Regions from separate parts of the Caballeronia sp. AZ10_KS36 genome, predicted to be linked through region 3. Evidence: predicted binding sites of a transcription regulator. Region 3 holds the regulator's gene; each other region holds the start of a gene.
What was found. The regulator LexA, encoded in region 3, represses DNA repair genes until DNA is damaged. The targets are predictions, from matches to a motif close to ACTGTATNNNNATACAGT.
Positions count from the first base shown of each region.

Region 1 (7,890 bases), on a different contig from region 3:
CACGTACATCGGCAGGAACGTGGTCAGGCCCATCAGGGCCATGCCCGCGAGCAGCGTCGCGGCGTTGCCCGCCGCGATCGGGCGATGCGCCCATAAGCCGAACGAGATCATCGGATCGGCGGCGCGCTTTTCCTGCATGACGAAGAGCACGCTCGCCACGATGCATATCGCCACTTCCACGCCGACGCGCGCGCTGCTTTCGGTGCTCGCATCGGTGAGCGCCATCATCAGGGAAGCGACGGCGGCCGTGAACAGCAACGCGCCTGCAAGGTCGATTGCCGGACGTTCATGGCGCTTCTCCTCGTGCAGGAAGAGCACGAAAAGCAGCGCGGCGAGCGCGCCGATCGGCAGGTTGATCCAGAAGATCCAGCTCCACGAGAGATGCCGGATGAGCAAGCCGCCGACCATCGGCCCCAGCACGGCGGACACGGCCCATACGCTTGCCAGATAGCCTTGCACTTTGCCGCGCTCCCGTGCCGGGTAAAGGTCGCCGACCACCGTCAGCGCGACGGGCAAAATGGCGCCCGCGCCGACGCCCTGTATCAGGCGGAAAACGATCATGGCGGGCATCGACCAAGCAAAGCCCGCGAGTATCGACCCGACGAGAAAAATGGCGATGCCGGCGAGTATCGCGGGCTTGCGGCCGTAAAGATCCGCAAGCTTGCCGAATACGACGGTAAGCGCGGTCTGCGTCAGCAAGAACGACGAGAACACCCAGCTATACAGATTGAGGCCGCCGAGTTGCGTAGCGATCTGCGGCATGGCGGTCGAAACGATGGTGGCTTCGATCGCCACCATGGCCATCGAGGCCATCACTGCGGCGATGACGAGGGGACGAACGGTCTGCTTGTGTTGGGGCATGCGGTCGGAAGCTGATGAAAGAAGGACGCCGATCCGCAGCGGGCATGCGCGGTTCGACTCGTCATGGTATCCCGGTGCGCCACGCAATGCTTGCGCGGTCTAAGTTACCGCCTTTGACATGCTCCTTCGTCGCGAGGCAGGGCATTCTTAACCACGATTCATGCGTTCGTCAGCACACGATGCCTTTCTTGCAAGCCACTGCCGCGCCGCACCATCCCGTGCTATCTTGTTTCATAGCGATTTCATACGGAACGCAGCGGATTCGCTGCCGTACCTCTCGTCGAAACGTCCTTCGTGAGCGCCGCCATGAACGATGTGCCTCGTACCCTGAGTGCCCGGGACCGCGTCGAATTGCTCTGCTGGCTGACATGCGGCAGTCTGGGCGCGTTCTATCTGAACGGAGACTGGCCGGCGGCGGCTTTCCACGTGCAGGCCGCGCACAAGTGGCTCGACAGGCATGAACGGCTCGCGGACTGGCTGACGGTCGCGAAGCTCGCCGCCATTGCGCGCGAGCTTGCCGCGCGTCATTGCGCCATCCTCGAGGCGGACTGGGCGCGCGATGCCGTCGAAGAGATTCTCGACAGCGAAGACCTCAACTACCAGTCGGATGTAGTCAGACAGGTCTTCGACGACTGCCGCCGCGCACTCGCGGAAAAGCGCGCGGCAGAGTAGCCGCTGAAGCGTCACTGGAGGGCCGCTGGCGAAAATCACTGTATGAATGTACAGTAAGCCATTTTCGACTTCGGCCCGATGCGCGTTTGCGCTCGCCTTTCGCCGTCGATGGACGCCTCACTGCCTTCTTCGTTCGCCTCAGAGACGCCGCCGCGCCGTATCGCGCATCTCGACATGGATGCGTTTTTCGCATCCGTCGAGCTGCTGCGCTATCCGGAATTGCGCGGCGAGCCGGTGGTAGTCGGAGGCGGCCGGAATGCCGCGCCCGAGACGCTGGCGGACGGCACGCGACGCTTCAAGCGATTGCGCGACTACGCGGGCCGCGGCGTGGTGACGACGTCCACTTACGAAGCGCGCAAATTCGGCGTGTTCTCCGCAATGGGCATGATGAAAGCGGCCCAGCTCGCGCCCGACGCCATTCTTCTTCCGACGGATTTCGAGTCTTACCGGCATTACTCGCGGCTCTTCAAAGCGGCGATTGCCGGATTCACCACGCAGATCGAAAATCGCGGCATCGACGAAATCTATATTGACGTCACCGACATGCCCGGCGATTCCGCGGACATTGGTCAGCGCATGAAAGACGCGGTGCGCGAAGCGACCGGCCTCACGTGTTCCATCTGCATCGCGCCGAACAAACTGCTTGCGAAGATCGGCTCGGAACTGGACAAGCCCGACGGTCTCACCATTCTTACGATGAACGACCTGCCCACGCGCATCTGGCCGCTGGCCGCGCGCAAGGTGAACGGCATCGGGCCCAAGGCGAATGACAAGCTCGCCGCGCTCGGCATCGTGACCGTGGGCGATATCGCGGCCGCCGACCTCGGCCTTCTTCAATCGCACTTTGGCCCGACTTATGCGGCGTGGCTCGCGCGCATCGCGCAAGGGCAAGACGAGCGGCCTGTGGTCGTGAGTTCCACGCCCAAGTCCATGAGCCGCGAGACCACCTTCGAGCGCGACCTGCATCCCAAACACGACCGCGCCACGCTCTCGGCGGAATTCACGGGCCTGTGCGAGCGCGTGGCGGACGATCTCGCGCGCAAAGGTTACGTGGGGCGCACCGTCGGCATCAAGCTGCGTTTCGACGACTTTCGCACCGTCACGCGCGACTTGACGATTCCGGTCGCCACGGCCGATGCATCCGAGATTCGTCGCGCAGCGACCGAGTGCCTGAAGCGCATCGTGCTCGACAAAAGGCTGCGCCTGCTCGGCGTGCGCGTGAGCGCGCTGGAGTCCGCTGACGAAGCCGGCGGTCCGGTCGCGCCGGTACAGGTCGAATTGCCTTTCGACGCAATCGAAGACTGAGCTCTCGCGGTCTTAGCATCGCGCCAGATAACCAAATCGCGCATCGTTCGTTGCCGCGCGTGCGCGCCGGGCGTAGATTATTCGTCTGTCCGCCGCTTTTCATTACACCGTGACCATTCTTTCGCCGACTCACGACGCTGCCGAGGCCGTCGAGCAACATATCGTCATTCGTCCGTTCGACGGCCCGCTGGGCGCAGAGGTCATCGGGCTCGACCTGTCGCAACCCTTGTCCACTGAGGATTTCACGCGCATTCATCGCGCTCACCTCGACTATCACGTGCTCGTGTTCCGCGAACAGCGCATCACGCCCGCGCAACACGTCGAATTCAGCAAGCGGTTCGGGCCGTTGCAGATTCACGTGCTGCACCAGTTCGGACTGGCCGGTTATCCCGAAGTGCTCGTAGTGTCGAACATCATCGAGAACGGCAAGCCTATCGGACTCGGCGACGCCGGCCACTTCTGGCACTCGGATCTCTCATACAAAGAGAAGCCGAGCCTCGGCTCGATGCTTCATGCGCAAGAGCTCCCGTCGACAGGCGGCGACACGCTGTTCGCGAACCAGCATCTCGCGTGGGAGTCGTTGCCCGCGCATCTGAAGAACGTGGTCGAGGGACGCTTCGCGGAGCACACCTATCTCGCGAAATATGCGGAACTGCAAAAGCGCAGTCCGTGGCGTCCGAATCTGACAGCCGAGCAGATCGCGCAGGTGAAGCCTGTCGTGCATCCGATCGTGCGCACGCATCCGGAGACGGGTCGTCGGGCGCTCTTCGTGAGCGAGCACTTCACCACGCGCATCGTCGACATGCCGGAGGATGAAAGCCGCGCATTGCTCGACGAAATCTTCGCGCACAGCGTGCGGCCCGAATTCGTCTATCGGCATGTTTGGCGCGACCACGACATGGTGTTCTGGGACAACCGCTCGGTCATGCATCTGGCGGCGGGCACGCCGGACGATCAGCGCCGCAAGCTGTATCGGACCACCATCGAAGGCGATGCGCCTTTCTGAGCGAAACACAAATAGTCCTACAAACACGGGGTTTTTCGATGCATTCTCGAAAAGGGAAGGGCGCGCTGCGCGCGTTTGTCTGCGCTTTGGCGCTCTCGCTCGGTGGCACTTGCAACGCCTTTGCGGAGGGCACCCTGCGCATTGCTGAGCAATATGGCGTGGTCTATTTGCTCTTGAACGTCGCGCGCGACCAGAAGTTCATCGAGCAGGAAGGCAAGAAGCAGGGCATCGATATCAAGGTGGATTGGGCGAAGCTCTCCGGCGGCGCGAGCATCAACGACGCGCTGCTGTCCGGTTCGGTGGATATTGCAGCGGCAGGCGTCGGGCCGCTCCTGACCATCTGGGACCGCACGCACGGGCGCCAGAACGTGAAAGGCGTCGCTTCGCTCGGCAATCTGCCTTATTACCTCGTATCGAATGATCCGCGCGTGAAGACCATCGCGGACTTCACGGACAAGGACCGTATTGCGTTGCCCGCGGTGGGCGTGTCGGTGCAGTCGCGCATTCTGCAATATGCCGCCGCGAAGCAGTGGGGCGACAAAGAGTACGATCGCCTCGACAAGCTGACGCAAGCGGTGCCGCACCCCGATGCAGCGGCCGCGATCATCGCGGGCGGCACGGAAATAAACGCGCACTTCGGCAATCCGCCGTTTCAGCAGCAAGAGTTGGCGGGCAATCCGAAGGCGCACATCGTTCTCAGTTCCTACGACGTGCTCGGCGGACCCAGTTCCGCAACGGTTCTTTATGCGACCGAGAAGTTCCGCAACGCGAATCCGAAGACGTATCGCGCGTTCGTCGATGGTTTAGCCGATGCCGCGCGCTACGTGACGCAGCATCCGAACGAAGCAGCGGACATCTATCTGCGCGTGAATCAGGCCAAGATCGACCGCGCCTTGCTCGTCAAGATCATCACGGACCCTTCGGTGCAGTTCAAGATCGCGCCGCAGAACTCCTTCGCGCTCGCGCAGTTCATGCATCGCGTGGGCGTCATCAAGAACGAACCGAAGTCGTGGCAAGACTACTTCTTTAGCGACCCCGCCACGCGCGACGGAAGTTGAGCGATTCACTGCGCGCCTTATCCGCGATCGTGCATTGGATATGCGCAATCATTGGTTAGGCGCTGAAACGCGCGCCGGTATCTTGATGGTTTGCGTTTCTGCACTGCGATCATGGCTGCCAATCCTCATGTGCTTTATCCGGTCGAAAGCAACAAGGCCGTTCTATCGACCACCAAGCTGTTGAGCGCGCGCAATGTCTCGCTCGAATACCGCACGCCCGAGCGTCTCGTGCGCGCGACGCATGACGTCAGCTTCGATGTCTATGGCGCCGACCGCTTCGTGCTGCTGGGACCGTCGGGTTGCGGCAAGTCCACCTTGCTCAAGGCAGTGGCGGGCTTCATTCAGCCGGTGGCGGGCAGCATCGAGATCGACGGCGAGCGCGTGCGCGGACCGGGCGTGGACCGCATTGTCGTGTTTCAGGAGTTCGACCAGCTTCCGCCCTGGAAGACGGTCCTGCAAAACGTGGCCTTTCCGTTGCGCGTCGCGCGCAAGCTGGGCCGCGCAGAAGCCCGTGAACGGGCGCTTCACTATCTCGACAAGGTCGGCCTTGCGCATGTGGCCGACGCTTATCCGCATACGCTGTCCGGCGGAATGAAGCAGCGCGTCGCGATTGCGCGGGCGCTTGCCATGCAACCGCGCGTGCTTCTCATGGATGAGCCGTTCGCCGCGCTCGATGCGCTCACGCGCCGCCGCATGCAGGAAGAACTGCTTCGGCTGTGGAGCGATGAACGCTTCACGTTGCTGTTCGTGACGCACTCCATCGAAGAGGCGCTGATCGTCGGGAATCGCATTCTGCTGTTGACGCCGCATCCCGGCCGCGTGCGCGCCGAATTGAACAGTCACCAGTATTCGCAGGAGAGCGTGGGCCGAGGCGACTTTCAACAGAGTGTCGCGCGTATCCATCGTCTGTTGTTCGAAGAGGAGATCGCGCAATGAGCACGCCGCAATTGATCGAACCGCCGGTGCGTCCCGAGTTCGAACGGCATCCGTCGACATTCGCGCGCACAGCCGATGTTATGCAGCGCGACGCGACGTTGCCGCTTGCGACGCGTCTTCTCGACCGCGCGTGGCTGCGCAAGTTGATGATCGCGGTCGTGCTCATGGCGTTGTGGGAAGGCGTCGCGCGCTTCGTCGATAACGACTTGCTCTTGCCCACCTTCAGCGCGACCTGCGTTGCCTTCGTGCAGGGCATCGTTACCGGCGAGTTGGTCGCCAAGACCGCGATCTCGCTGTCCGTGCTGCTGCGCGGTTATCTGCTCGGCGCGGCGCTCGCGTTCGCGTTGACATCGCTCGCGGTATCGACGCGCATCGGCCGTGACATTCTTTCGATGCTCACTGCCATGTTCAATCCCTTGCCCTCCATTGCGTTGCTGCCGCTCGCGTTGCTGTGGTTCGGGCTCGGCACGGGCAGTCTTCTTTTCGTGCTCGTGCACTCGGTGCTGTGGCCGCTCGCGCTCAATACGTATGCGGGATTCCAGGCGGTGCCGTCGACGCTGCGCATGACCGGCCGCAACTACGGGCTCACGGGCTTGCGGCACGTCGTGCTGATTCTCGTGCCCGCCGCGTTGCCTTCCATTCTCGCCGGCTTGCGAGTGGGTTGGGCTTTCGCATGGCGCACCCTGATTGCAGCGGAGCTCGTGTTCGGCGCGAGTTCGGGCAGGGGCGGGCTCGGCTGGTACATCTTTCAGAACCGCAACGAACTCTATACGGACCGCGTGTTCGCTGGGCTGGCAGCGGTCATCGTGATCGGGCTGGCGGTCGAACACCTGGTGTTCGATACCATCGAACGCGTGACCGTGCGGCGCTGGGGCGTTCAGTCGTAGGTCGCGATGAGCTGAATTTTCTTCCAATCCTCCAAGGTCATCGGTGGCGGCACGCATCCTGCGATGCGTGTACGATCGACGGCGCTAAGGCGCCATGACCGATGGAGACCGCTGGATGAAAATCGCGACCTTCAACATCAACGGCATACGCTCGCGTCTCGATGCCTTGCTCGCATGGCTCGAACGCGAAGCGCCGGATGTCGTCTGCTTGCAGGAACTCAAGGCCACCGACGCACAGTTCCCCATTTCCGCCATACAGGCTGCCGGTTATGGCGCGGTCTGGCACGGACAGGCATCGTGGAACGGCGTGGCGATACTGGCGAAGGACGCCGAGCCGGTCCTGAGCCGTCGCGGCTTGCCGGGCTACGAAGACGATACGCACAGCCGCTATATCGAAGCAGCGGTGCATGGCATTCTGATCGGCTGTCTTTATCTTCCCAACGGCAACCCGCAACCGGGCCCGAAATTCGATTACAAGCTCGCATGGTTCGAGCGCTTCAACGCCCACGCGAAGACGCTTTTCGACAGCGGACACCCGGTGATCCTGGCGGGCGACTATAACGTCGTGCCGACCGACGAAGACATCTACAACACGCGCTCATGGCTCAAGGACGCTTTGCTTCAGCCGGAAAGCCGCGCGGCATACGCGCAACTGCTCGCGCAGGGCTGGACGGATGCGCTGCGCAAGAAGCATCCCGATGAGCGCATCTACACGTTCTGGGATTATTTCCGCCAGCACTGGCAGACGAACTCGGGGCTGCGCATCGATCACATCCTGCTCAGCAAGGACCTTGCGCCCCGGCTTCAGGATGCGGGCGTCGATACGTGGGTGCGCGGCGAGCCGCACGCGAGCGACCATGCGCCCACGTGGGTCATGTTGAAGGAGCCGCGTGCGAAGAAGAAGGCGGCCGAGTAAGACCGCCTCGGGTGATTAGCCTTGACGACGCGACGACGAACGCGGCGGCTTCACCGGCGCGCTCTGCGCTTCTTCCGCGGGCAGGACCAGTTGCTTGGTTTCTTCGGCGGACTCGCCGCTGGCCGCTTCGTTCGCGATTTCGCCGCTTGCGTCGAGGATCACGCCGCTCGTGTTCGCCGCCGCTTCGCTCGTCGTTTCCGCGAGATTGGTCACGACGAGGCTCGTCGACTCCGTCGTCTCCTGAGCCGC
Region 1 covers NZ_JALQDQ010000028.1:10,719-18,608, reverse strand. Annotated here, with positions in the region: gene NCR35_RS18460 (MDR family MFS transporter) at 1-894, opposite strand, end outside; gene NCR35_RS18455 (hypothetical protein) at 1,168-1,533, shown strand; gene dinB (DNA polymerase IV) at 1,642-2,838, shown strand; gene NCR35_RS18445 (TauD/TfdA dioxygenase family protein) at 2,948-3,844, shown strand; gene NCR35_RS18440 (ABC transporter substrate-binding protein) at 3,883-4,902, shown strand; gene NCR35_RS18435 (ABC transporter ATP-binding protein) at 5,014-5,838, shown strand; gene NCR35_RS18430 (ABC transporter permease) at 5,835-6,725, shown strand; gene NCR35_RS18425 (exodeoxyribonuclease III) at 6,841-7,641, shown strand; gene NCR35_RS18420 (phasin family protein) at 7,657-7,890, opposite strand, start outside.
Region 1: the regulator LexA is predicted to act here: its motif matches at 1,571-1,588, upstream of dinB (DNA polymerase IV).

Region 2 (7,890 bases), on a different contig from region 3:
CGCTGCGATTCGGCGTGTTTTTGGTAAATTAGCGCGCCGCTGATGCCGTCGGGGGCGCGCACGAGCATCAAGGGCCTGTTGCCTATTTGCGGCAGCATCAAGTCGGCCATCGCTTCGTAGTAGCTGATCAGGTCGCGCTTTGTGACGGCCGACGATGGATCGATGATCCGGCCGGGATTGGTGATCCGCACCGGACGGACTCCGGATGAGAGACGCTCTCCTGCGCCTGTTGACATCGCGAGATCGACGCCTTCCTCTCGCACTTCCCTGGCGTCTTTGTCTTCTCTCAGGCCGACCATGACGCCCTGCCGAATCTCACCTACCGGCGTCCACTCAAGAAACGATACTTCGACCACTTTCTCGGGTTCAACCCAGACGACCTCGCGATCAGGGTCTCGCGCCGGCGGATTAAGAAACGGCGGCGATTTGCGCTCGTGCAGCGAGGCCGCGAACGCCTGCAGCTGCTTCGGCCTGAGTTCAGCCTTGGCCGCCCCCGCGTAACGCAACGAGCCGTCGCGCTCGAAGACGCCAAGGAGCAGGCCCCGAACGCCGCTTCGCGCGCCTCGCGATTGCGTGTAGGCTCCGATCACGAACTCCTGGCGCCGCCGACACTTCAGTTTGACCCAGTCGGGCGAGCGGCCCTCGGTATAGGTCGCGTCTGCCCGCTTGCCCACGATGCCCTCGAGCTGCATGCGGCAGGCAGAGTCCAACAATGAATGGACGTCCTGCTCAAAGTCATTGCTGAATCGCAGACGTGCGTCGTCTATTTCCGCCAACAACTGCCGCAAGAGATCGCGGCGCTCATGCAGAGCCACGTGACGCAGGTCGAATCCGTCCAGGTACAGAAGATCGAATACGAAGTACACGATGCTGGACGTGCGACGGCGTGCAAAAGCATTCTGCAATGCGCTGAAGTCGGGCAGGCCGCTTTCATTGAGCACGACAGCTTCGCCGTCGAGCCAGACGCTTTTCACTGGCAAGGAGCCAAGGGAGTCGGCCAGCGCCGGCAGACGATCGGTCCAGTCATGGCCGTTGCGCGTGTAAAACGTCGGCACGCCCGCCACGCATTTCGATAGCAGCCGATAGCCATCGAACTTGATCTCGTAAGACCATTGCCCTGTCGCCGGCGGCTGCTTCGCGAGCACGGCAAGCTGCGGCGCGATACGACCGGGCATTTCAGCCCTGACGGCCCCTAATCTGCGCAGTCGTCGCACGTCAATCATGGGAAGGCCTTGCGGAATCGGTGCAGAGCATGCGCACGTCGTGTGCCTCCTCCGGCGGAGGCACAGCGGTTGCTCGTCGGCGAAGAACAACCGCGGAGGAAGACATGGCAGAGCAGCATAAACCCGGCGAGATTGTGAAGACCTCGGGCATCTACAAGGTAGTCCGGGAAGGCGACGGCGGAAGTGGCTTTGAAGTGACGTGTGTCGAAGGCGAGCATTTCCCCCCAACCCGCAGCGGCAAGGGCGCGCATTACGAACTGATTCATGGTGCGACCCACTCCCACAAACATAGCGAGCTGGGCAGCAAAGACTAACCTCGGGGCGGTGCCCGTAACGTTAACACGACCGACGCGCCGTGTCCGCGTTCGTCACGCCGACGTGGTCTCGGCGAGGCTTCGTCGACTTACGGTCGCAGGACGGCGGGTCCTGGCGTGGCGGCTGAGCAGCACGGGCGACGGGTGAAGCTCGACCACGATCGGCTGCGCGGCGGCAGGTCCCTTTCGTTTAACGACTTCGACGGACACGCCGTCAGTTGTTGGCCGGACCGAGAGCCGCAATTCAGCCGGCGACGGGTCCATCGCGGCCGCCAACGGTCTGAAAACGACAAACAGGGTTTCGCTTGACTTCGCGACGACCTGCAGCCGCCTCAGCCATTCCGCTTTGACGTGGTTTTGCCAGAAAAGAAGCGCGCCGCACGTCCCCGCACGGAGGATCTGCTCTGCAGACCACAGGGAGTCGGCAGTCGTTTTGGGCCGTAACAGCAAGGTGTTTTCCAGCGGGACGCCCACATACGCGAGCCCCGGAGCATTTGGCTCTTGCGGTGGCTGGACCAAGGTGATGGGTCGCTTCGTGGCGGCGAGCGCCGGAGCCAGCAGGCGCAGCTCCCCAATGCCTGTCTGCTGGAGCATCATCTCAGTGAGTGCGCCCAAGGGCCATCCACCGCCCGGCAGCTCCGTCGAGAGGCTGGCATAGCCTGTATCGATCGTCCGTCCACCGCCCCGCGCCAGCTGCGCTCCGCGCCACAAGGTTATTCCCCCCGACTCCGAATACATATTTCTGTCGAGCGCAGCATCGATGGAGCGCGCCCGTTCCTCGGGCGTGCGTAACTGCTGTGCGGCTAACGCAGTCCGACTCACGATTTAGCTCCAGAAGTACTGTATAAATATACAGGTATTCTAGCCCAAGTGTTTGAGTTCCAGGTTGGAGGTCGAGTCCAATCTTCTTCGATTCCGCCCGCTATTTCCCGTCCCTAATTAATCGACCAAACACTGTCGCTCTGTCGTTTCAAGATTACTTGAATCTTTGAATCGACAGGTCTATGATGCTGCCATGGACTCGAACCTCGTTGTACGCGCGCTCGGCGCGCTCGCTCATGAATCGCGCCTGGCGATCTTCCGCGCACTGGTTGTCGCGGGCCCCGAAGGCATGCCGGCTGGTGAGATCGCTCAGCAGCTTGGCCTCTCGCCATCCGGTCTGTCGTTTCACCTTAAAGACCTGTCGCATGCTGGCCTCGTCAACAGCGTCCAGCAGGGACGATTCATCTTCTATTCAGCCAATTTCGACGCGATGAACGGCTTGCTCGGGTTTTTGACTGAGAACTGCTGTGCTGGCGCCGACTGTTCCGTTCAAGGTGTGCCGCAATGCACAGGAGCTAAATCATGAAACGCATGCACATTCATGTCGCTGTCGAAGACCTCGAAGCGAGCACTCGCTTTTACGTTGCTATGTTCGGAGGCACGGAGCCGACCGTATCGAAGTCGGACTATCGCAAGTGGGAGTTGAGCGATCCTAAGGTCAACTTCGCCATTTCGAAGCGTGGCGTGAAGCCGGGCATCGATCATCTTGGCATCCAGGTCGAGTCAGATGATGAACTCGCCGAGATGCGAGCCCGCTTTGCAAGCGCTGAGCTGCCTGTTTCAAACCAGACGGCGACGACTTGTTGTTACGCAAAGTCGGACAAGGCGTGGACTGTCGATCCTCAGGGAGTCGCGTGGGAGACATTTAGAACGCTTGAGCATGCTCCAGTTTATGGTGAGTCGCGCGACCGTTCACGCAGTACCTACGTTTCTTCAAATGCCTGCTGCGCGGGCGCAGATATTAAACGGAGCGCCACGTGAGCAACAAGACCTACAACGTTCTGGTCCTCTGCACGGGCAATAGTGCCCGAAGCATCATGGCCGAAGCGCTCTTCAACACACTCGGCAAGGGCCGCTTCCATGCGTTCAGCGCAGGTAGTCATCCGTCAGGTGCGGTCAATCCGTTTGCGCTCGAGCGTTGCGAATCACTGGACTACGACACGGCAGGGCTACGCAGCAAGAGCTGGGATGAGTTCGGTACGCCGGACGCACCGCAAATGGACTTCGTGATCACCGTATGCGACCAGGCGGCGGGAGAGGTCTGCCCGATCTGGCCCGGCAAGCCGATCACCGCGCACTGGGGCTTTGAGGATCCTGCCGCATTTGTGGGCAGCGACGAGCAGAAGCGCGCAGTCTTTACGAAGGTCTACCGGCAGATCCTGACGCGGGTGAGTCAGTTTGTGAACCTGCCGTTGAACATACTTGATCGCAATGCAGCGCAGAAGGAAGTGCGTGCAATTGGCGAACGTCCGGCCGAGGAATCCAATGAGCAGCACTGATTCGGTTGCTCGCGCGGGCCGCCCCGTCATTGGCTTCTTCGAGCGATACCTGACGGTGTGGGTCGCGCTGTGCATCATCGCGGGCATCGCGCTGGGCCAATGGTTGCCGTCGTTGTTCCAGGCTATCGGTCGCATGGAGATCGCGCAGGTCAATCTGCCAGTTGGCGTGCTCATCTGGGTGATGATCATCCCGATGCTCATCAAGATCGACTTTGGTGCGATGGCCCAGATCAAAGGCCATTGGCGCGGGATCGGTGTCACGCTATTCGTGAACTGGCTGGTCAAGCCTTTCTCCATGGCGCTGCTCGGATGGATCTTCGTGCGCCACGTCTTCGCTCCCTGGCTGCCTGCAGCGCAACTCGACAGCTACATTGCCGGCCTCATTCTGCTGGCCGCCGCCCCTTGCACGGCGATGGTGTTCGTCTGGTCGCAGCTTTGCAAGGGCGATCCCTATTTCACCTTGTCGCAAGTGGCGCTGAACGACGCGATTATGATCGTTGCGTTCGCACCGATCGTGGCGCTTCTCCTTGGCCTATCCGCCATCACTGTCCCCTGGAATACGCTCATCGCGTCGGTGGGTCTCTACATCATCATCCCAGTGGTCATTGCGCAGGTCCTGCGTCGCACGCTTCTCGCGAAGGGTGAGCCACACTTCAATCGAACGGTGTCTCGTCTGGGCCCCTATTCGATATGCGCGCTTCTCGCTACGCTCGTCCTCCTGTTCGCCTTCCAGGGGCAGGCTATTGTCCGCGAGCCGCTGGTCATCGCGATGCTCGCTGTCCCGATCCTCATTCAAGTCTTTCTGAACTCCGGGCTGGCCTATTTGCTGAACCGTAAGCTCCGTGTGGCGCATTGCGTAGCCGGGCCTTCGAGTCTAATCGGCGCAAGCAATTTCTTCGAGCTGGCCGTCGCGACCGCGATCAGCCTGTTCGGCTTCCAGTCGGGCGCGGCGCTCGCGACTGTCGTTGGCGTGCTGATTGAGGTGCCAGTCATGCTGCTCGTGGTTGGCGTTGTGAACCGCTCGCAGCGCTGGTACGAGACCGCGTGAGGAGCGGGCGTGAGCATCATCATTTACCACAACCCTGATTGCGGTACGTCGCGCAATGTCCTCGCTATGTTGCGCGAAGCCGGTGAAGACCTATGCGTCATCGAGTATCTGAAGACACCACCGGATCGCGCAACGCTCGAGCGGATCATCACGGACACCGGACTGGCGGTCAGGGACATACTCCGGATCAAAGGCACGCCGTATGCGGAACTCGGACTCGACGATGCGGCATTGACCGATGCGCAACTGATTGACGCGATGCTGGTCCATCCGATGCTGATCAATCGACCGATTGTCGTGACGCCGCGCGGCACACGTCTATGCCGACCTTCGGACGCTGTTGTTGACGTACTGGCTCATGCACCCGAGCGCGAGATGCTAAAGGAGGATGGCGTACCGTTCATCGTCGCCCGGGCAATCCCGGGCGACGACGCCACCTTCGTGCAGACTATGAGGGATGCCCAACTACCGGTCGATGACCTGTCCGAGCCCGGACGCGCATTCTTTAAGTTCAGCACGCTAGCCGGTGTACACATCGGCTACGGTGGATTCGAACGGTACGGTAGTGATGCGCTCGTCCGTTCGATCGTCGTCGCGTCCGGGCATCGAGGCATGGGCATCGGTCGCAACCTGCTATTTGTATTGCTGCACGAGGCATTCGATGCAGGTGCTCGCACTGCATGGCTGCTCACGACGGACACCTCGGCCTTTTTCGAGAAGACTGGTTTCAGGGCCGTCATGCGCGAGGCGGCGCCCCCAACGATCCTAATGACGCAACAGGCTTGCACCCTGTGTCCGGCCAGTGCGGTACTCATGTCGCGTGCCATTACCCTGTAGCTCGCGCGAGCGCGGGATGGCACTTAATTGGAGTCCAGTCATGAACAATGTTGACATCACAGCACCCTCGTTGTGGGTTGGTTCCTCTGGCTCGCGCTGCAACCCGATGACGGCTGCGATCGCGCTTCGATTGCGCCCGGCACGGAAGTCCAGCAGCGCGAGACTCAGGAACATCGCTGGATCGAATGTACCCGCTGCTTTGCAGTCAGTCAGTATGTCCACCTCAACCTTGATCGATGCACTCTTACGATCGCTTGGCCGGGAGGCCGGGCAGTTCGCGGAAGCAATGGATTTAACCGCGACTCGAAGCGGGCATGAGGACTTGATGCGATTTGTCTTAGGCGGCACAACAGCGGCTGCTGTCCTGTTACTCGATGTGCCAACCCTGTTTCAGGTCCCGCGCTGTAACTGGCAAGCTCCGCTCCTGCAAACACGCAACCGCCTCTCTGACGACGGATTCAAGGTCTATGCGATTCTGGTGAATGGCCGCAGGGAGCACAGCCTGTCAGGCGCGCTGTACCGATTAAACGACCGGTACGAGGGATCGCGACTCGCTCGGTTTTGTGACACGAACGGTGTTGGACTTCTAACGAGCGACGAAGCGCGAGTCGCTGAAACGCGCAACGGGGCGGAAGGCAGTTTGGCTTCGTCGATAGCGTCGGCGCTAATGTCCGCACGCCACTTTTGTTGCGGAGCCTTCCGGATTGGCAAGTCGGACGTCGACACGAGCCATCTGTAACCGCACATCTATATGATCAACGACCTGCCGCACGTCAGCGCCTCGCATCTCGACATACCCGATCTCGCGAAGCTTGAGGCGCATGCGATTTCGCAGCACCCGCCCCGAATCCTCCTACTGTACGGTTCACTTCGACCCACGTCGTACAGCAGGTGTTGCCTTTCGCCGTAAAGGGGCCGGGTGTTTTCGGCGTAATGGCGCCAGCGAAAGGCGCCTGATTCGGGGCTCGAACGGGGATCAAGAATCCTTGTTTTTACCTCCTTTCGCAAGTGCTGATTTGTTGCTCTCGGGCATCGGGCGTGGAACACGGTAGCTCTCGCCGTCGAGCACGACGCGGTATGCCGCGTGTCGCAAGCGATCAAGCGTTGCAGCGCCGAGCATTTTGTTGGTCGCGAACGCGTCGCCCCATTCCGTAAAATCCAAATTACTCGTTAAGACAGTCGATGTACGCTCGTACCTCTCGGCAATCAGATCGTGGAAGTCTTCATCTTCGGGCGTGCGCATGGGTTTCAGTCCAAAATCGTCAATGATGAGCAGCGGTACCTTGGCAAGCGCCTGGAAGCGCCGGTCGTAGGAGCCGACGGCTTGCGCGTTGCGTAGCGTGCTGAGAAGCCGGGTCTGGGTCATGAACAGGACATCGTGACCTTGCCGGGCGGCCGCATGGCCCAGTGCCTGTGCCAAATGACTTTTGCCCGTTCCGCAAGGACCGGCGATCAGCACGCTGACCTTCTCATCGATGAAGCGGCAGGTCGCCAGATCATGGACGACGGCGCGATTAAGGTTGGGCAGCCGGTCGAAGTCGAAACCTTCCAGTGTCTTCTGGCCACGGAAGTTGGCGCGGCGCATGCGGGCGTCGAGCTTTCGATGATCGCGCCGTGCGATCTCGTCCTGGATGAGCAACGTCAGGAAATCGGTATAGGCGAGCTTACGGTCGATGGCTTCACGGTTGCGCGCTTCGAGCGTGTCGAGGATGCCGGACAGTCGCAATTGCTTAAGGGAAGACGTGAGTTCGGGAATTGGATTCATGTTCAATGGATAAGCAGAGTCTGGGTATCGCGGCAGAAGCGGCCGCCGTGGGTGTAGGTACTCGCGCCCGATTCAATAGGTTCGGTCGACAGCCAGGTCTGGTCGAGGCCTTTCTGCAGGATCAGCTTGACGGCTTTGTAGCTTGGCGTGCCGAAGTGATTCGCGCGACGGCAGGCGGCCTCCAGGCGAGATGCGCCGAACTGCTGGGCGAAGCGCAGCACGCCCTGGACGGCGCGCAGCTTGATGAGAACCTGATCTCCGAAGAGCGCGTGAACAAGCGCGTAGCAGGACGGTCCGATACGTTGCGCTTCTCCCAGGCACCATTGGGTGTCGTGCATTTGCCAGGCCTGTGCTGCTGGCGGCATGTGATCGGCCACCGTGC
Region 2 covers NZ_JALQDQ010000033.1:38,440-46,329, reverse strand. Annotated here, with positions in the region: gene ligD (DNA ligase D) at 1-1,223, opposite strand, end outside; gene NCR35_RS19925 (hypothetical protein) at 1,328-1,537, shown strand; gene imuA (translesion DNA synthesis-associated protein ImuA) at 1,592-2,275, opposite strand; gene NCR35_RS19915 (ArsR/SmtB family transcription factor) at 2,553-2,885, shown strand; gene NCR35_RS19910 (ArsI/CadI family heavy metal resistance metalloenzyme) at 2,882-3,340, shown strand; gene NCR35_RS19905 (arsenate reductase ArsC) at 3,337-3,858, shown strand; gene arsB (ACR3 family arsenite efflux transporter) at 3,845-4,906, shown strand; gene arsN2 (arsenic resistance N-acetyltransferase ArsN2) at 4,916-5,743, shown strand; gene NCR35_RS19890 (hypothetical protein) at 5,784-6,482, shown strand; partial or broken gene NCR35_RS19885 (arsenical resistance protein ArsH) at 6,495-6,635, shown strand; gene istB (IS21-like element helper ATPase IstB) at 6,720-7,508, opposite strand; gene istA (IS21 family transposase) at 7,511-7,890, opposite strand, start outside.
Region 2: the regulator LexA is predicted to act here: its motif matches at 2,377-2,394, upstream of imuA (translesion DNA synthesis-associated protein ImuA).

Region 3 (7,890 bases):
CCAGCCCGAAGCGCCCAGCACATGCGCGGCTTCTTCCTCGTCGTTGCCTTGCGCCTGCATCAGCGGAATCAATTCACGCGCGACGAACGGGAACGTCACGAAGATCGTCGCCAGCACGATGCCCGGCACCGCGAAGATGATCTGAACGTCGTGCGCCGCGAGCCACGGACCGAACCAGCCTTGCGCGCCGAACATCAGCACGTAGATGAGGCCGGAGATCACGGGGGAAACCGAGAACGGCAAGTCGATGAGCGTGGTCAAGAGCGCCTTGCCGCGAAAGTCGAACTTCGCGATCGCCCACGATGCCGCGAGGCCGAACACGACGTTGAGCGGCACGGCAATCGCCGCCGTCGTCAACGTGAGCTTGATGGCGGACCATGCGTCCGGGTCTTTCAGCGACTCGAAGTAATAGTCGATGCCCTTCGCGAACGCTTGCGCGAACACCGCGACGAGCGGCACCACGAGAAAGAGCGCGAGGAACAGGAGCGCGATGCCGGTGAGCAGCCAGCGCACCGCGCGCGGTTCCGTGACGGGATCGAGCGTGCGCGCATCACGCGGCGCAGCGGTGTTCATCGCGATGGCTTTGGTGTCAGATGTGCTCATGCGTGGCTCCCTTGCACCGATACCGCGTGCGCAGGAACAGCGCCCGTGCGGCTCGTGCGCCGTTGCAGGAACCATTGCAGCGTGTTGATGAGGAGCAGCATCAGGAACGACACGCACAGCATGACGACGGCGAGCGCAGTGGCGCCCGCATAGTCGTATTGTTCGAGCTTCGTGATGATGAGAAGCGACGTGATTTCCGACTTCATCGGCACATTGCCCGCGATGAAAATCACCGAGCCGTATTCGCCGAGTGCGCGCGCGAACGCCAGCGCAAAGCCGGTCAGAAGCGCCGGAAAGAGCGACGGCAGCACGACGCGGCGAAACGTCAGCCAGCGCGTCGCGCCGAGGCACGCGGCGGCTTCTTCCTGCTCGCGTTCGAAGTCTTCCAGCACCGGCTGCACCGTGCGCACGACGAACGGCAAGCCGATGAACGTCAGCGCCACCAGCACGCCGAGCGGCGTGAACGCGACCTTGATGCCGAGCGGCGCGAGATACTGCCCGATCCAGCCGTTGCCCGCATACACGGCCGCGAGCGAGATGCCCGCCACAGAAGTCGGCAGCGCGAACGGCAAATCGACGATGGCGTCCACGATGCGCTTCATCGGAAACGTGTAGCGCACGAGCACCCACGCGACGAGAAAGCCGAACACCGCGTTGATGAGCGCCCCGCCGAGCGCCGCGCCGAAGGTCAGCCGGTACGACGCCAGCACCCGCGGCGATGTCACCGCGCGGACGAACTGCGCCCAGTCGAGCGTCGCCGTCTTCGCGAACGTGGCGGCGAGGGGTATCAACACCACGAGGCTCAGATACGCGAGCGTGATGCCGAGCGTCAGGCCGAAGCCCGGTAGCGCGCTCGGCTTGCGCAAAGTGAAAGTCGTCATCCTTGCTTTCGTCCTGTTCCAGTGCGCCGGGGAGCGCGTGTCATCGAATGCTTGTGTGACCGGCGGCGTCATGGCGCGCCGCTTCGGTTTGCTTACGTTTTGCGCTTATTGCGGTTGATAGATCGAGTCGAACACGCCGCCATCGGCGAAATGCGTCTTCTGCGCCTTGGTCCAGCCGCCGAACGTGTCGTCGATGGTGTAGAGCTTGATCTTCGGGAACTGCTTCGTGAGGTCGGCCGGCACCTTGTCCGAGCGCGAACGATAGAAGTTGCGCGCGGCGATCTGCTGGCCTTCGTCGCTATACAGATACTTTAGATACGCCTCGGCGAGCTTGCGCGTGCCGTGCTTGTCGACGACCTTGTCCACCACCGCGACCGGCGGCTCGGCCAGAATGCTCACCGAAGGCACCACGATCTCGAACTTGTCCGGACCGAATTCCTTCAGCGACAAAAACGCCTCGTTTTCCCACGCGATCAGCACGTCGCCCTGGCCGCGCTGCACGAAGCTCGTCGTAGCGCCGCGCGCGCCGGAGTCGAGCACGCCCGCGTTCTTGTACAGCTTCGCGACGAAGTCCTTCGCGGTTTGCTCATTGCCGCCCGGCTTGTGCTGCGCGTAGGCCCACGCGGCGAGATAGTTCCAGCGCGCCCCGCCCGATGTTTTCGGGTTCGGCGTGACGATGGAGACGCCCGGCTTCGTGAGGTCGTCCCAGTCCTTGATGTGCTTCGGGTTGCCCTTGCGCACGAGGAACACGATCGTCGACGTGTACGGCGAGGCGTTATCCGGCAGGCGCTTCTGCCAGTCGGCGGCCACGAGCCCCTTGCCCGCGAGCGCGTCGATGTCGTAGGCGAGCGCGAGCGTGACGACGTCCGCCTGCAGGCCGTCGATGACCGCTCGCGCCTGTCCGCCCGAACCGCCGTGCGACTGCTTGAACGTGACGGTCTCGCCGGTTTCGGCCTTCCACTTCTTGGCGAATGCCTGATTGAAGTCCTGATACAGCTCGCGCGTCGGGTCGTACGACACATTCAGAAACGACGTCTGCGCGTGTGCTTGCGTGCTCATCGCCACAATCGCGCCGATGCCCGCCGCCGTCAGCGCAAGCGCCGTCAACGCTTTGCGTGCTTTGGTCCCCAATCCCGCTTTCGTGCTTTGCATTCCCCGTTCTCCGTCTTATCCAATTGACGGAATCAGTCTATCGGCGGGCCTATATGAACAGAAATAATCGTTTTTCAGTCTTTTATATCCAAAGCTGCTAAAGCCTGAGGCGCGCGCTCATGTGGCGTGGCACGTCGGCCCGTGTTGCGGTTTCGCGCGGAACTTAAAGTAATGCTTGAAAAGCGCGGAATACTGTATAAAAATACAGTCATCTGTTGATCCATACAGTGCACGAGAGGCCCGAGCCAGTGACCAGAACCTCAAAACTTACCGCGCGTCAGCAGCAGGTCTTCGAACTGCTCCAGCGCGCAATCGAGCGCACCGGCTTTCCGCCGACGCGCGCGGAGATTGCCGCTGAGCTGGGCTTTAGCTCCGCGAACTCTGCGGAAGAGCATCTGCGGGCACTGGCGCGCAAGGGCGTCATCGAACTGGCGGCGGGTTCGTCGCGCGGCATCCGGCTGATTGGCGACGCAGGCCGTTCAGAAGACGCCCCGCACCAGTTCACGTTGCCGCACGCGAGCATCATGCAGCTCTCGCTGCCGCTCGTGGGCCGTGTCGCAGCGGGCAGTCCCATCCTCGCGCAGGAGCATATTTCGCAGCATTACGCGTGCGATCCCGCGCTGTTCTCGAGCAAGCCCGACTACCTGTTGAAAGTGCGCGGCTTGTCGATGCGCGACGCCGGCATTCTGGATGGCGACCTGCTCGCCGTTCAAAAACGCACCGAGGCGAAGGACGGACAAATCGTCGTTGCGCGGCTCGGCGACGACGTCACGGTGAAGCGTTGGAAGCGACGTCCGGACGGCGTCGAACTCATCGCGGAGAACCCGGACTACGAGAACATTTTCGTACGGTCCGGCAGCGGAGACTTCGCGCTGGAAGGCATCGCAGTGGGCCTGATCCGCTCGGGCGAATTCTAGTCAGCGGCGGCAGCGCGCTTTCAAGCGTCGCTGAGCGCCTTTTCACGCCACGCACGACGCGGCGCGTTTCGAGTACATCAAGCACGGACGGCAGCCGCTCGCGGCATGCCGGGGTGCGTCCTATCGTCTGGAGAGTCATGATGGAACGTTTTGCCCGTTTGCTGCCCTTTCGCCGGTTCGGCCGTCTGCGTCATCTACGTGCGTTGATTCCTTGCGGCGCCGCTGCGCCTTCGCGAGCCGAAGCTGCGCCGGATCTCTTCGATTCCATGCCCGCGCTGCCGTCTCGCCAGCCTGCGTTCGCGCGCGTGTCGCTGACGCAGACGGTCCACGCGGAGCCGCCGCGGAGTGCTCCCGTGCGCGTCTATCGAAGCGAGTCGCGGCTGATCCTGGTCGGCAAGATCAGCGAAGTGTCGCGCATGATCGACCGCTGCATCGACGAAGAGCGCGCCGGTCTCACGGGCGGAACGGTGGCGTGAACTGGCGGCGGGTCGGGGAATTTGTCGTGCGTCGGCGTGGTCCATTCTGCATTGACCTTTGCTGAAGGCTTGACCGTCGCATGTCCCGCACCGCTCGTTTGGTTGTCGCCACGCTCGCCGCCGTATTGCTCGTGGCGGCGCTTGGCTTCGTCTACGCGTCGCCGTATATCGTGCTGGACCGCGTCAAGCGCGCCGCCGACGCGCGAGACGCCCAAACGGTCAACGACTACGTCGATTTCCCCGCGTTGCGCGCGAGCTTGAAGGATCAGATCGCCGCGCTGCTCACGCGGCGCATCGACGTGCAGAAGAGCGGCAACCCGCTCGCGATCATCGGCGCGATGATCGGCGCGGCGCTGGTCGGCCCGCTCGTGGATTCGTATGCGACGCCGGACGGAGTCGCCGCCATCCTGAACGGCATACCGCCGCGCGGCAATCCCGGCGAACGTCCGCCTGCGGCGGGCCGAGCCGATGCAAATGCGTCCGCGCCGGCGAGTGCGTCCAATCCGGCTCCGCAACCGCCGCAAACGACGGCCGGCTATCGCGGCATCAACACGTTCGTCGTGACGTACCAGCACGGCGCAGGCGATGCTCGTTATTCCGCCATCTTTCACCGCAGCGGGCTGGTGTCGTGGAAGCTCGTTGCTGTCGACCTCAACGGCTGACGCGCCTTCGCAATCCGTCGTCGAAAGCTCACGCGCCCGCTTCGGCCTTCGCCGGCTTCGCGGCATACGCAGCGGCATCTTCCGCTTCTGCCGATTCGCCTGCCTGACAGACGGCAACCAGAATGCTGCACGACACGCGATCGAGCAAAGGCGTGTTCCCCGCGCCCATCCACCAACGAGCGAGACCGCTCCGGCAGCGGTGCCCGACGACGACGAGATCGACCTTGAGGCTGTCGGCCAGCGCGGCGATTTCGTCGATCGGATGGCCAAACGCGAAGTGCCCCTGCGCTGACAAGCCGCGCTCGCGCAGCCACTCGACGCCTTCCTGCAGAATATCGCGCGCCGCTTCTTCGAAGCGCCCGCAGGCCATATCGGTCAGCAATCCGGCGCTCTGCGCAATGCTCGACCGCATGTCGACCACCGCGAGCACATGCGTTTCCGCGTTGAGGTCGAGCGCGAGATTCGCGCCCTGGCGCAGCGCCTTGCGGCCCTCTCTGGAACCGTCGTAGCACAGCAGAATCTTTCTGTAGCTTGTCATGATGCCTCCCTGCCGCAGCGCAGATTGACTGCGGCGTAACTTCATGATCCTGTGCAGCGCCAGACGTGGCAACGATGGAAAACGCTAACTTCACGCAATAGCGCGCCGCACCCGCGCAACGTTGGACTCATGACTAGCTGGCCGCGTGCCAGATTGCGTCGAAGCCCGTCGCACAAGGCTTCGCGGCTTTCGGCATGCTCGCACGACTCGCCCGGCGCACCGCTTCTGCCCGCGCAAGCGCCGCGCCGGTGCATTCGATTACACTAGCTCGCTGACCTTTCCCCGGCAGGAAACGCATGACACAGCGCACCACGCGCGAGCACGCGCCCGAATCGGCCGACGCGCCCGCCATCGAATTCAGCGAAGTCATCAAAAGCTACGGCGCGAAGAACGTCGTCGACGGCCTGTCGTTCGACGTGCGCCCCGGCGAATGCTTCGGCCTGCTCGGTCCGAACGGCGCGGGCAAGACGACGACGCTCAGGATGCTGCTCGGCATGACGTCGCCCGATCACGGAAACATTCGGCTCGTCGGCGAACCGGTGCCGTCGCGCGCGCGTTTCGCCCGCGAACGCGTCGGCGTCGTGCCGCAGTTCGACAATCTCGATCCCGACTTCAGCGTACGCGAGAACCTCGTCGTCTTCGGCCGCTACTTCGGCATCGCGGGCGCGCGCATGGACGCGCTCGTGCCGTCGCTGCTCGAGTTCGCGCGGCTCGAAAACAAGGCCGATGCGCGCGTCGGCGAATTGTCCGGCGGCATGAAGCGGCGGCTGACCTTGGCGCGCGCTCTGGTCAACGATCCCGACGTGCTGATCATGGACGAACCGACCACCGGTCTCGACCCGCAGGCGCGCCATTTGATCTGGGAGCGTCTGCGCTCGCTGCTCGCGCGCGGCAAGACCATGCTGCTCACGACGCATTTCATGGAGGAAGCCGAGCGCCTGTGCGACCGCGTCTGCGTGATCGAGGAAGGCCGGAAGATTGCCGAGGGCCGTCCGCGCGACCTGATCGCGTCGGTGATCGGCTCGGACGTGATCGAGATTTACGGCCCCGACCCGCAGGCGCTGGCCGCCGAACTGCAACCGCTCGTCGAGCGCATGGAAGTGAGCGGCGAGACGCTTTTTTGCTACGTCGACGACCCGCAAGCCGTGCACGCGCGCGTCAAGGGGCGCGAGGGCGTGCGTTATCTGCATCGACCGGCGAATCTGGAAGACGTTTTCTTGCGGCTGACCGGCCGCGAAATGGTGGATTAATCGCGATGGAAACCTTCGATCAGCCGCGCGTCGCAAGCAAAAAGCCCAGCGAGACGCACCCGCGCGACGCCGCGCCGCTCACCAACGCGCTGCCCGCGAACGCGACGCACTGGATGTCGGTCTGGCGGCGCAATTACCTCGTCTGGAAGAAGCTCGCGGTCGCCTCGATGATCGGCAACCTCGCCGACCCGATGATCTATCTGTTCGGCCTCGGGCTCGGTCTCGGGCTGATGGTCGGCCACGTCGAGGGCGTGTCGTATATCGCGTTTCTCGCCGCGGGCACGGTGGCCTCCAGCGTGATGATGTCCGCGAGCTTCGAAGCGATGTACTCCGGCTTCTCCCGCATGCATGTGCAGCGCACGTGGGAAGCGATCATGCACACGCCGCTCACGCTCGGCGATATCGTGCTTGGCGAAGTCGTGTGGGCCGCAAGCAAGTCGGTGCTCTCGGGCGTCGCGATCATGCTGGTCGCGGGCGCGCTCGGCTACGCCAGTTTTCCGTCGATGCTGCTCGCGCTGCCCGTCATCGTGTTGACCGGGCTGGCGTTCGCGAGCACCGCGATGATCGTCACCGCCATCGCGCCGAGCTACGACTTCTTCATGTTCTATCAGACGCTCGCGCTCACGCCGATGCTCCTGCTCTCCGGCGTCTTCTTTCCGGTCGCGCAACTGCCCGCGCTCGCGCAGCATGTGACGCAGGCGCTGCCGCTCGTACACGCCGTCGAACTGATCCGCCCCGCGATGCTCGGCCGCCCGCTCGACGGTTTCGCGCTGCACGCGGGCGTGCTGGCCGCTTATGCCGTGCTGCCGTTCTTCATCTGCGCGTGGCTGTTCCGCCGTCGCATGATGAAATGAAAAACGGCGATGGACCGTCGCGGTTCATCGCCGTCTAACCGGACGCTCAGCGCGTCACTTCGCCGGAAACTCCTTGTGGCCGCCGAAGCCGAAGCGCATCGCGGACAGCATGCGCTCGGGGAACAGATCGGCGTCGCGCGAGCGGAAGCGCGTGTACAGCGCCGCCGAGAGCACTTGCGCGGGCACGGCTTCCTCGATGGCCGCCTCGATCGTCCAGCGCCCTTCGCCGCTGTCCGCCACGATGGTCGAGAAGTGTTCGAGTCCGCCGTCGCTCGCGAGCGCGCCCGCCGTCAGGTCCAGCAGCCACGACGACACGACGCTGCCGCGCCGCCACACTTCCGCGATATCCGCGAGGTCGAGCGAATAGCGCTCGTTCTCGGGAAGGTCCGTCGATTCCTTGTGCTTCAGAATGTGGAAGCCTTCCGCATACGCCTGCATCAGCCCGTACTCGATGCCGTTGTGCACCATCTTCACGAAGTGCCCCGACCCGACCGGCCCGCAATACATGTAGCCGTTCTCGACGCGCGGATCGCGTCCTTCGCGCCCCGGCGTCGCGG
Region 3 covers NZ_JALQDQ010000013.1:215,100-222,989, reverse strand. Annotated here, with positions in the region: gene cysW (sulfate ABC transporter permease subunit CysW) at 1-603, opposite strand, end outside; gene cysT (sulfate ABC transporter permease subunit CysT) at 600-1,484, opposite strand; gene NCR35_RS07740 (sulfate ABC transporter substrate-binding protein) at 1,590-2,636, opposite strand; gene lexA (transcriptional repressor LexA) at 2,885-3,553, shown strand; gene NCR35_RS07730 (hypothetical protein) at 3,694-4,029, shown strand; gene NCR35_RS07725 (DUF2939 domain-containing protein) at 4,110-4,691, shown strand; gene NCR35_RS07720 (universal stress protein) at 4,720-5,229, opposite strand; gene nodI (nodulation factor ABC transporter ATP-binding protein NodI) at 5,526-6,479, shown strand; gene NCR35_RS07710 (ABC transporter permease) at 6,485-7,333, shown strand; gene gnd (phosphogluconate dehydrogenase (NAD(+)-dependent, decarboxylating)) at 7,388-7,890, opposite strand, start outside.

Region 4 (7,890 bases), on a different contig from region 3:
CAACCAAGCATTCTTGCTTTGCATATGCGTGACGCCTTGAACTCGTCAGGCGACGCTTTTCGAAGCTGCATCGACGCTTTCGTCGGCACGCGCGACGCCCGTTTCCACCAGCCGCCTGCTGATTCGATGAAAGCGCAGCGTCATGAGCACGGCGACGCTCGCCAGTCCCGCAGCGAGCCCCCACCACAAGCCTTTTGCGCCCAGCTCGAAGTGAAACGCGAGCACATAGCCCGTCGGAAAGCCGACGCCCCAGTAGCCGAACGCGGCGGCCAGCATCGGCACGCGCGTGTCTTTCAGGCCGCGAAGGCAGCCCGAGCCGACCGTCTGCATGCCGTCGACGATCTGGAACACCGCCGCGACGCTCAAGAGCGATGCGGCAAGCGCGACGGTCCGCGCATTGGCGGGATCGTCGAGATGCAGATAGAGGCCGACGATCGCGCGCGGCGCGATAATGAGCACGAGCCCCGAACACATCATGAAGCCGACGCCGAGCGCCAGCGCGACGAAGCCGGCGTGACGCGCCGCGACCGGCACGCCCGCGCCGGCCCAGTAGCCGACGCGCACGTTCGCGGCCTGCCCGATGGCGAGCGGCACCATGAATGCCGCCGACGCCACGTTGAGCGCGATCTGATGCGCGGCGAGCGGCGCCTCGCCGAGCAGGCCGACCATCATGCCGGTCGCGAGAAAGAGCGTCGATTCGACGCCATACGTGATGGCGACCGGCCAGCCGATGCCGAAAAGTTCGCCCATGAGCGGCAGATGCGGCCGCGCGGCCGCGACGAAATGCCGGTAACGCGGGCGCAGATGCAGCAGACCGACGAGCGCGAAGGCCGTCAGCCAGACGGTGATCGCGGTGGCCGCCGCCGAGCCGAGAAAGCCTTCACGCGGCAGGCCGTATGCGCCGTGAATCAGCCCGTAGTTCAGAAAGCCGTTGACGAACACGCCGCCGATGGACACCCACAGCAAGCGCTTCGCCGCGCCGATGGCCGGCAGGAACGCGCGCATCATGCCGATGCCGATCAGGCTGCCCGGCGTGCTCCAGCGCAGCACCGCGCAGTATTCGCCGACGTTGTGCGCGAGCGTCGCGGGCTCGTGGAACGCGAGCAGAATCGGCTCGGCATACGACAGCAGCACGAACGCCGGCACCGCGAGCAGCACGGACAACACGAGCCCCGTCCAGTAGATGCCGGGCACGCGGTGTTCCGCGTCCGCGCCGCGCGCATGGGCGACGGCCACGCTCACCGACGTCAGTACGCCCTGAAGCAGCGTCACCACGACGAAGAACATGTTGGCGCCCAGACCGCCTGCCGCGAGCGCGTCCGGCCCGAGCGAGCCGAGCAGAATCGTGTCCGTGACGCCCATCGCCATTTGCGACAGTTGCGCGATGGCGAGCGGCGCGGCGAGGCGCGCGGTATCGACGGCATGGCGAGACAGACTCACGTGTCCCGAATGCGCGCGGGTCGCGCGGCTGGTGTGCGATTGCATGATCGAGAGAAAGAAGCGACAAGCGCGCGCGGACGCGTCCGTGTCGTGCGCTGAAACCGGAACGAAAGACGCCTAGCTTATTGCCTCGCGCGCGGCATGTCGATGACGCGCCCTGTTATGGCCGCCTTTTCGCAATCGGCCGGCGCATGGGCGCAAGCGGTTTCAGTCGGGCGCGCGCACTCGGATCTTCTGGCCGTCGAGCATCACGACCTGACCTGCGCGGATCTTGCAGGTCTTGCGCAGTTCCACTTTGCCGTCGACGGTGACATCGCCCATCGCGACGCGCGCCTTCGCCGAGCCGCCGCTATCGGCAAGACCCATCAGCTTGAGCAGGTTGTGGAGTTCGACGTAATCGCCCGTGAGGGTGAATTGAAGCTGCGGCATGGCGGGCGTTCGGATGCAAAAGACTTCGATGATAAACCAGCGCGGGACATCTTCCGGGCATAGCGCGTGCTCATACACGATCGACCGTTCTTTTCGCCGGATTAAGCAGATGTAGCGAAGTGAAACCGCCGGTAACAATGACTCGTTTCGCGAAACTCGCGCGTCGTCCGGCCGGTCTGTACGTTTGATCGATGCAGCTTCGGTCATCTTCTAAACGACAAGTCGCGTCATCGCGCTCGAAAGTCGTCGAACGCGTTTGGCGGACACACCCAGAGAGGACAAGCTCATGACTAAGGCTCGAATTCTGATGATTGGCGCCGCTTTTGCCGCGATGGCTGCCACCGGCGCGCAGGCGCAAACCGCCCAGCCGGCCGATTCCGCTGCTGGTCAGGCGCCGATGCAGGCCCAGCAGCAAGTGTCGCCGCCGCCGCAGAACGTGGTCGCGCCGGCATCGCCCGATCCGCTCGTGCAGAAGCGCAACGCCGACGCTGAGGCCAACGCCGAGTATCGCGCGTCCAAGAAGGCGTCGAAGGCGGAGATGAAGGCTGCCGACAAGCAGGCCAAACAGCAGTACAAGGAGCAGGTCCGCAACGCGAAAATCAACCGCAAGGCCGACAAGGCCGCCGCGAAAGACGACCTGAATGCCGCGACCGACCGCACGCCGAAGGATGAAGGCGAGCAGCACTGATCGCGCAGCACGCCGCGAAGCCTTGAAGTCTGCGGCTTTGCGGCGGGACACAAAGGCCAATCTAACGACCACACGGAGGACGCCATGAATCGACGCACCCATACCTTGCTGGCTGCGCTCATCGCGGGCGCACTGACGAGCGTGAGCGCGGCGCCGGCTTTCGCGCAAACGACGAGCGACGCGCCGACCCACGCCGACAAGAAGGCCGCGAAGAAGCAGGCCGAAGCGGACAAGGAATCCGCCGTCGCGCAGGCGAAGGCGGACAAGAAGAAGACCGAAGCGCAGTCGGAGGCGAACGAAGCCGCCGCCAAAGCGAACCTGAAGGACGCCAAGAAGGCCGACTGAGCGGTCGACTGAGCCGTTTCTGGCAAGCCGCGGCCCGTCGAAGGAAAGACGTGCCGCGGCAAAGACTTGCGTGCGCGGGTTGTATGGATATACAGTGTGCGTCACTTCTTTCGACGCCCGTTTTTCTCTGTGCTGACCCTTCCGGACGACACCGCCACCGCCGACGCCTCCTCGGAGAATGTCGCCGCCTATCTCGCCAAGCTCAACGATGCGCAGCGCCGGGCGGTCGAATTCGGCGTGGATGCGCCGGGGCGCTGCGGCGGTCCGTTGCTCGTCATCGCGGGCGCGGGCTCGGGCAAGACCAACACGCTCGCGCATCGCGTCGCGCATCTGCTGGTGAAGGGCGCGGATCCGCATCGCATTTTGCTGCTGACGTTTTCGCGCCGCGCGGCGCTCGAAATGACGCGGCGCGTGACGCGCATCGCGACGAGCGCGCTCGGCACGAACAGCGCCATCGCGCAGGGGCTCACGTGGTCCGGCACGTTTCACGGCATCGGCGCGCGGCTGCTGCGCGATTACGCCGATCTCGTCGGCCTCGCGCCGTCGTTCACCATCAACGACCGCGAAGACTCCGCCGACCTGATGAACCTCGTGCGCCATGAGCTCGGGCTCTCGTCGAAAGAGAAGCGGTTTCCCGCCAAATCGACGTGCTTCGCCATCTACTCGCGCGTCGTCAACACGGGCGCGTCGCTCGCGACCGTGCTGGACCAGGCGTATCCGTGGTGCCGCGAGTGGGAAGCGGACCTGAAGCGCCTCTTCGCCGCGTACGTGAGCGCCAAGCAGGCGCAAAGCGTCCTCGACTACGACGACCTGCTGCTCTACTGGTCGCACCTCGCCGCCGAGCCGAGCATCGCGGCCGACTTGTCGAGCCGCTTCGACCACGTGCTCGTCGACGAATATCAGGACACCAACCGCCTGCAAGCCACCATCCTGCTCGCGATGAAACCGGACGGACGCGGCCTCACCGTCGTGGGCGACGACGCGCAGTCCATCTATTCGTTTCGCGGCGCGACGGTGCGCAATATCCTCGACTTCCCGCAGCACTTCGATCCGCCCGCCGCGACCGTCACGCTCGACCGCAACTATCGGTCGACGCAGCCGATTCTCGAAGCGTCGAACGCCGTGATCGGGCTTGCCACCGAGCGCTACACGAAGGATCTGTGGACCGACAAGGCATCGGCGCAAAGGCCGCGCGTCGTCTCCGTCGCGGACGAGGCCGACCAGGCGCGCTACGTCGTCGAAAAGGTGCTGGAGGCGCGCGAGGCGGGCATGAAGCTCAAGTCGCAGGCGGTGCTGTTCCGCGCGGCGCATCACAGCGCGACGCTCGAAATCGAACTCACGCGGCGCAACATTCCGTTCGTGAAGTTTGGCGGCCTCAAGTTTCTGGATTCCGTGCACGTGAAAGACGTGCTCGCGGTGCTGCGCTGGGCCGAGAATCCGCGCGATCGCGTCGCGGGCTTTCGCGTCGCGCAACTGCTGCCGGGCATCGGGCCGGCGATTGCGGGGCGCCTGCTGGATAGCGTCGCGCAGGCCGAGCGCGCGCCGACTGCGATCGCGGCGTTCGGCGCGCCCGCGCGGGCGAGCGAAGACTGGCCGCGCTTCGTCGCGCTCATGGGCAAGCTGTGCGGCCGCGAATCGCCGTGGCCCGCCGAATTCGAGATGGTCCGCCGCTGGTACGAGCCGCATCTCGAACGCAATCACGAAGACGCGGCCATCCGCATCGGCGACGTATTGCAGATGGAAAGCATCGCGTCCACGTACCCGACGCGCGAGCGTTTCTTGACCGAACTCACGCTCGATCCGCCCGACGCGACGAGCGACGAGTCCGGCGTGCCGCTCATCGACGAGGACTATCTGATTCTCTCGACCATCCACTCGGCGAAAGGGCAGGAGTGGCGCAACGTGTTCGTGCTGAACGGCGTGGACGGCTGCATTCCGTCCGATATGGGCACGGGCAGCGACGAGGAAATCGACGAAGAGCGCCGCCTGCTGTATGTCGCGATGACGCGGGCGAAGGAAGACCTGCACATCGTCACGCCGCAGCGTTTTTACGTGCACAACCAGACGAATCTGGGCGATCGCCACGTCTGGGCGCAGCGCACGCGTTTCATCCCGGCGCATCTGATGCAGCACTTCGAGGCAGGCGCATGGCCGCCGGTGCCGGTCGCGGCCGCGCCGACGGCGGCGGGGCTCGCCGCAGCGGCGAAAGCGAAGATCGATATCGCCGCGCGGCTGAAGGGAATGTGGGAGTAGGGCGTCGCTCGTTCAGCGCGGGGCGCGTGAAGCGCTCGGCACGCGCGGCGCGCTTCCGAAAATGCTGCGCAGCCACGCCGCGAAGCGCGTGAAGCCGTCGTAGGGTTCGTCGACGAAAAGCTCCGGCCGCATCGAGCGCAGATACTCCAACAGTTGCTGCGCTTCCTGTTTCTGGATCGATCCGTAGAAGATGCCGAGCCGCAGCAGCGCGCGCAGCTCGCCGAGCTTCTCGCGCGCAGTGGAGCCGACGTTCGTTTCGACCGCGATCTTCGCATCGAACACGCGCTGGCGCAGCGAATCGGCGAGCCGCCAGGCGGGCGTCTGCATCTTCTGTTCGACTTCGCGGATATCCACCGCCGCCGACTTGATCTGCGAGGCGAGTACGTCCACCTGCGAGGCGTCGCCCTTCGCTTCGGTGACGATGGCCGTCGCCCATTCGCGCGACGCTTTCACCAGATCCTCGGCGCTCCAGTCCGAGCGGATCGCAAACGCAAAGCCGTGCTCGGCCGCCTGCCGGATCAGGATTTCGACGACATCCGGGAACTCCTTGTCGAGCGCGCGCTTCGCCCACGCATACTGGCCGTGCGTGAGCATGCGCTGCACGGCCTGCTCGGTGAGCGGCGTGTCGTTGTCGAGCAGCTTCGCGCGCAGAAAGTCCTCGAACGACGGCGTGACGAACTGCGGGTCGAGCTTGAGCGACAGACGCAGGAACGCCTCGAAGTCGCGGTTCAGCGACGCGATCGTTTCATCGCGCAACGAAAGAGTGATTTGACGCATGTCGGTTTCCGGGTTCCGCGCTCGGCTGGCCCGATGGCGGGAAGTGCTGTCGGCCTGCCGCGCGGGCGGAGTCCGTTCGTTTCAGATAACGGCGGGCCGGCCGGAAACTTGAGGGCTTTAGGAGGACGCCTCGCTTCGGTATTCAGCGCAGCACGACGAGCTGCCAGATGAAGAACACGCCGAGCGATACGGCGATCGTCAGCAGCGCGCGGCGTGTCAGCGCGCAAACGACGACTGCCGCCAGCGCCGCGATCAGTTGCGGATTGCGCCACGTCAGCTCGGCGCCGTTGCCGTGCGGCGAGACCGTCATCGGCACGATGATCGCGGTGAGCACCGTCACCGGCACGAAGCCGAGCGCGGTGCGCACGACCGGCGCAAACGACAGCCGCTCGCCGAGCACGAACACGGCGGCGCGGATCAGATACGTGACGAGCGCCATGCCGACAATCAGGACGACGTAGTTCATTGCGCGCGCTCCTTGGCGTCTTTGACGCGGGGCCTTTGTTCGACGAGCGTGAGCAGCAGGCCCACGGCGACGCCCGCGAGCACGGCTGCGAGCAGCCCGAGCTTGTACGGCCAGCCTTGCCACGCGAACGACAGCACGCCCGAAGCCAGCGCCGCCGCGACGAAGCGCAGCGCCACCAGTTGCGGCACGATGATCGCGATGAACGTGGCGACCATCGCGAAGTCGAGCCCGAGCGACTTGAGCCCCGGAAACGCCGCGCCGAAGAAGAGCCCGATGAGCGTCCACGCTTGCCAGTTCACATACATCGCGAGGCCGGAGCCGAGGAAGTAGTGCGGCCCGGTCTCGCCCGGCGGGCGCGCTCGATAGTGCGCGTAGGCGACGGCGAACACTTCGTCGGTCAAGAGGCCGGCCAGCGCCCAGCGCCAGCGCGCGGGCAGATGAGCGACGTAGGGCGCGAGCGTCGCCGAATAGAGCACGTGGCGCAGATTGACGACGAAGGTCGTCGCCCAGATGACGGCGAAGCTCGCGTGTCCCGCGATCATGCCGACCGCGATGAACTGCGCCGAGCCCGCGAAGACCGCGAGCGACATCAACTGGCCGTGCCAGAGCGTGAGCGGACTCGCCGTGACGAGCGTGCCGAAGATCACGCCGAAGGGCGCGGCGCCGATCATCATCGGAATGGTGTCGCGTGCGCCGGCGGCGAGTTCCCGCATGGCGTTGCCGGATGGTGCGGATGGTGCGTTCAAGATTGTCCTCCTGATTCGCGGAGGATAGGCCCGTTACGGTGCGCGGGCTTGTACGTTCTTGCGGTGCCGGCCCGCACTCACCGCCAGCGCCCCGGCGCGACGCCGAACGCGCGCTTGAAATGCCGCGTGAAGTGGCTCTGATCGGTGAAGCCGCTCGCCGCCGCGACCTGCGCGATCGACGCCCCCGCGCGCAACGCCGGCAGCGCCCGCGCGATGCGCAACTGATTGCGCCACGCAAGCGGCGCGAGACCCGTTTCGCGCGTGAAAAGCCGCGCCGCGTGAAAGGTCGAAAGCCCGACGACGCGCGCCAGTTCGGCAAGCGTGATCGGTTCGAGCAAATCGTCGGCGAGGCGTGATTTCATCGTGGCGACGCGGGCCGCATCGGCGGCGGGCGGCCCGCACGACGGGCGTTGCAGCGCGTGCCGGGCGAGCAGCGTCGTCACGGCATCGACGAGCGCGGTTTCGGCGGCGAGGGGATCGGCGCGGGTGGTGTCGTTTGTGGCATCGCTCGTCAGGCTTTCCAGCGCCCGGTGCGCGCGCAAAAGCCGGCGCGCGAGATCGTCGTCGTGGATGATCTCGGTCGAGAACCACGGCGAGGCCGCGCGCGGCGACAGTTCACGCGCGAGCGCTTCCACGAACGGCACCGGCAGATAGAACACGCGATAACGCCATCCCGTATCGACGGCCCGCGCGCCGGTATGCACCTCGCCCGGATTGATGACCGGTACCGATCCCGCTTCCGCCAC
Region 4 covers NZ_JALQDQ010000018.1:245,479-253,368, reverse strand. Annotated here, with positions in the region: gene NCR35_RS11355 (MATE family efflux transporter) at 46-1,485, opposite strand; gene NCR35_RS11350 (RNA-binding S4 domain-containing protein) at 1,648-1,869, opposite strand; gene NCR35_RS11345 (hypothetical protein) at 2,156-2,557, shown strand; gene NCR35_RS11340 (hypothetical protein) at 2,642-2,902, shown strand; gene NCR35_RS11335 (ATP-dependent helicase) at 3,032-5,155, shown strand; gene NCR35_RS11330 (DUF4088 family protein) at 5,168-5,932, opposite strand; gene NCR35_RS11325 (AzlD domain-containing protein) at 6,075-6,398, opposite strand; gene NCR35_RS11320 (AzlC family ABC transporter permease) at 6,395-7,111, opposite strand; gene NCR35_RS11315 (helix-turn-helix transcriptional regulator) at 7,222-7,890, opposite strand, start outside.
Region 4: the regulator LexA is predicted to act here: its motif matches at 2,981-2,998, upstream of NCR35_RS11335 (ATP-dependent helicase).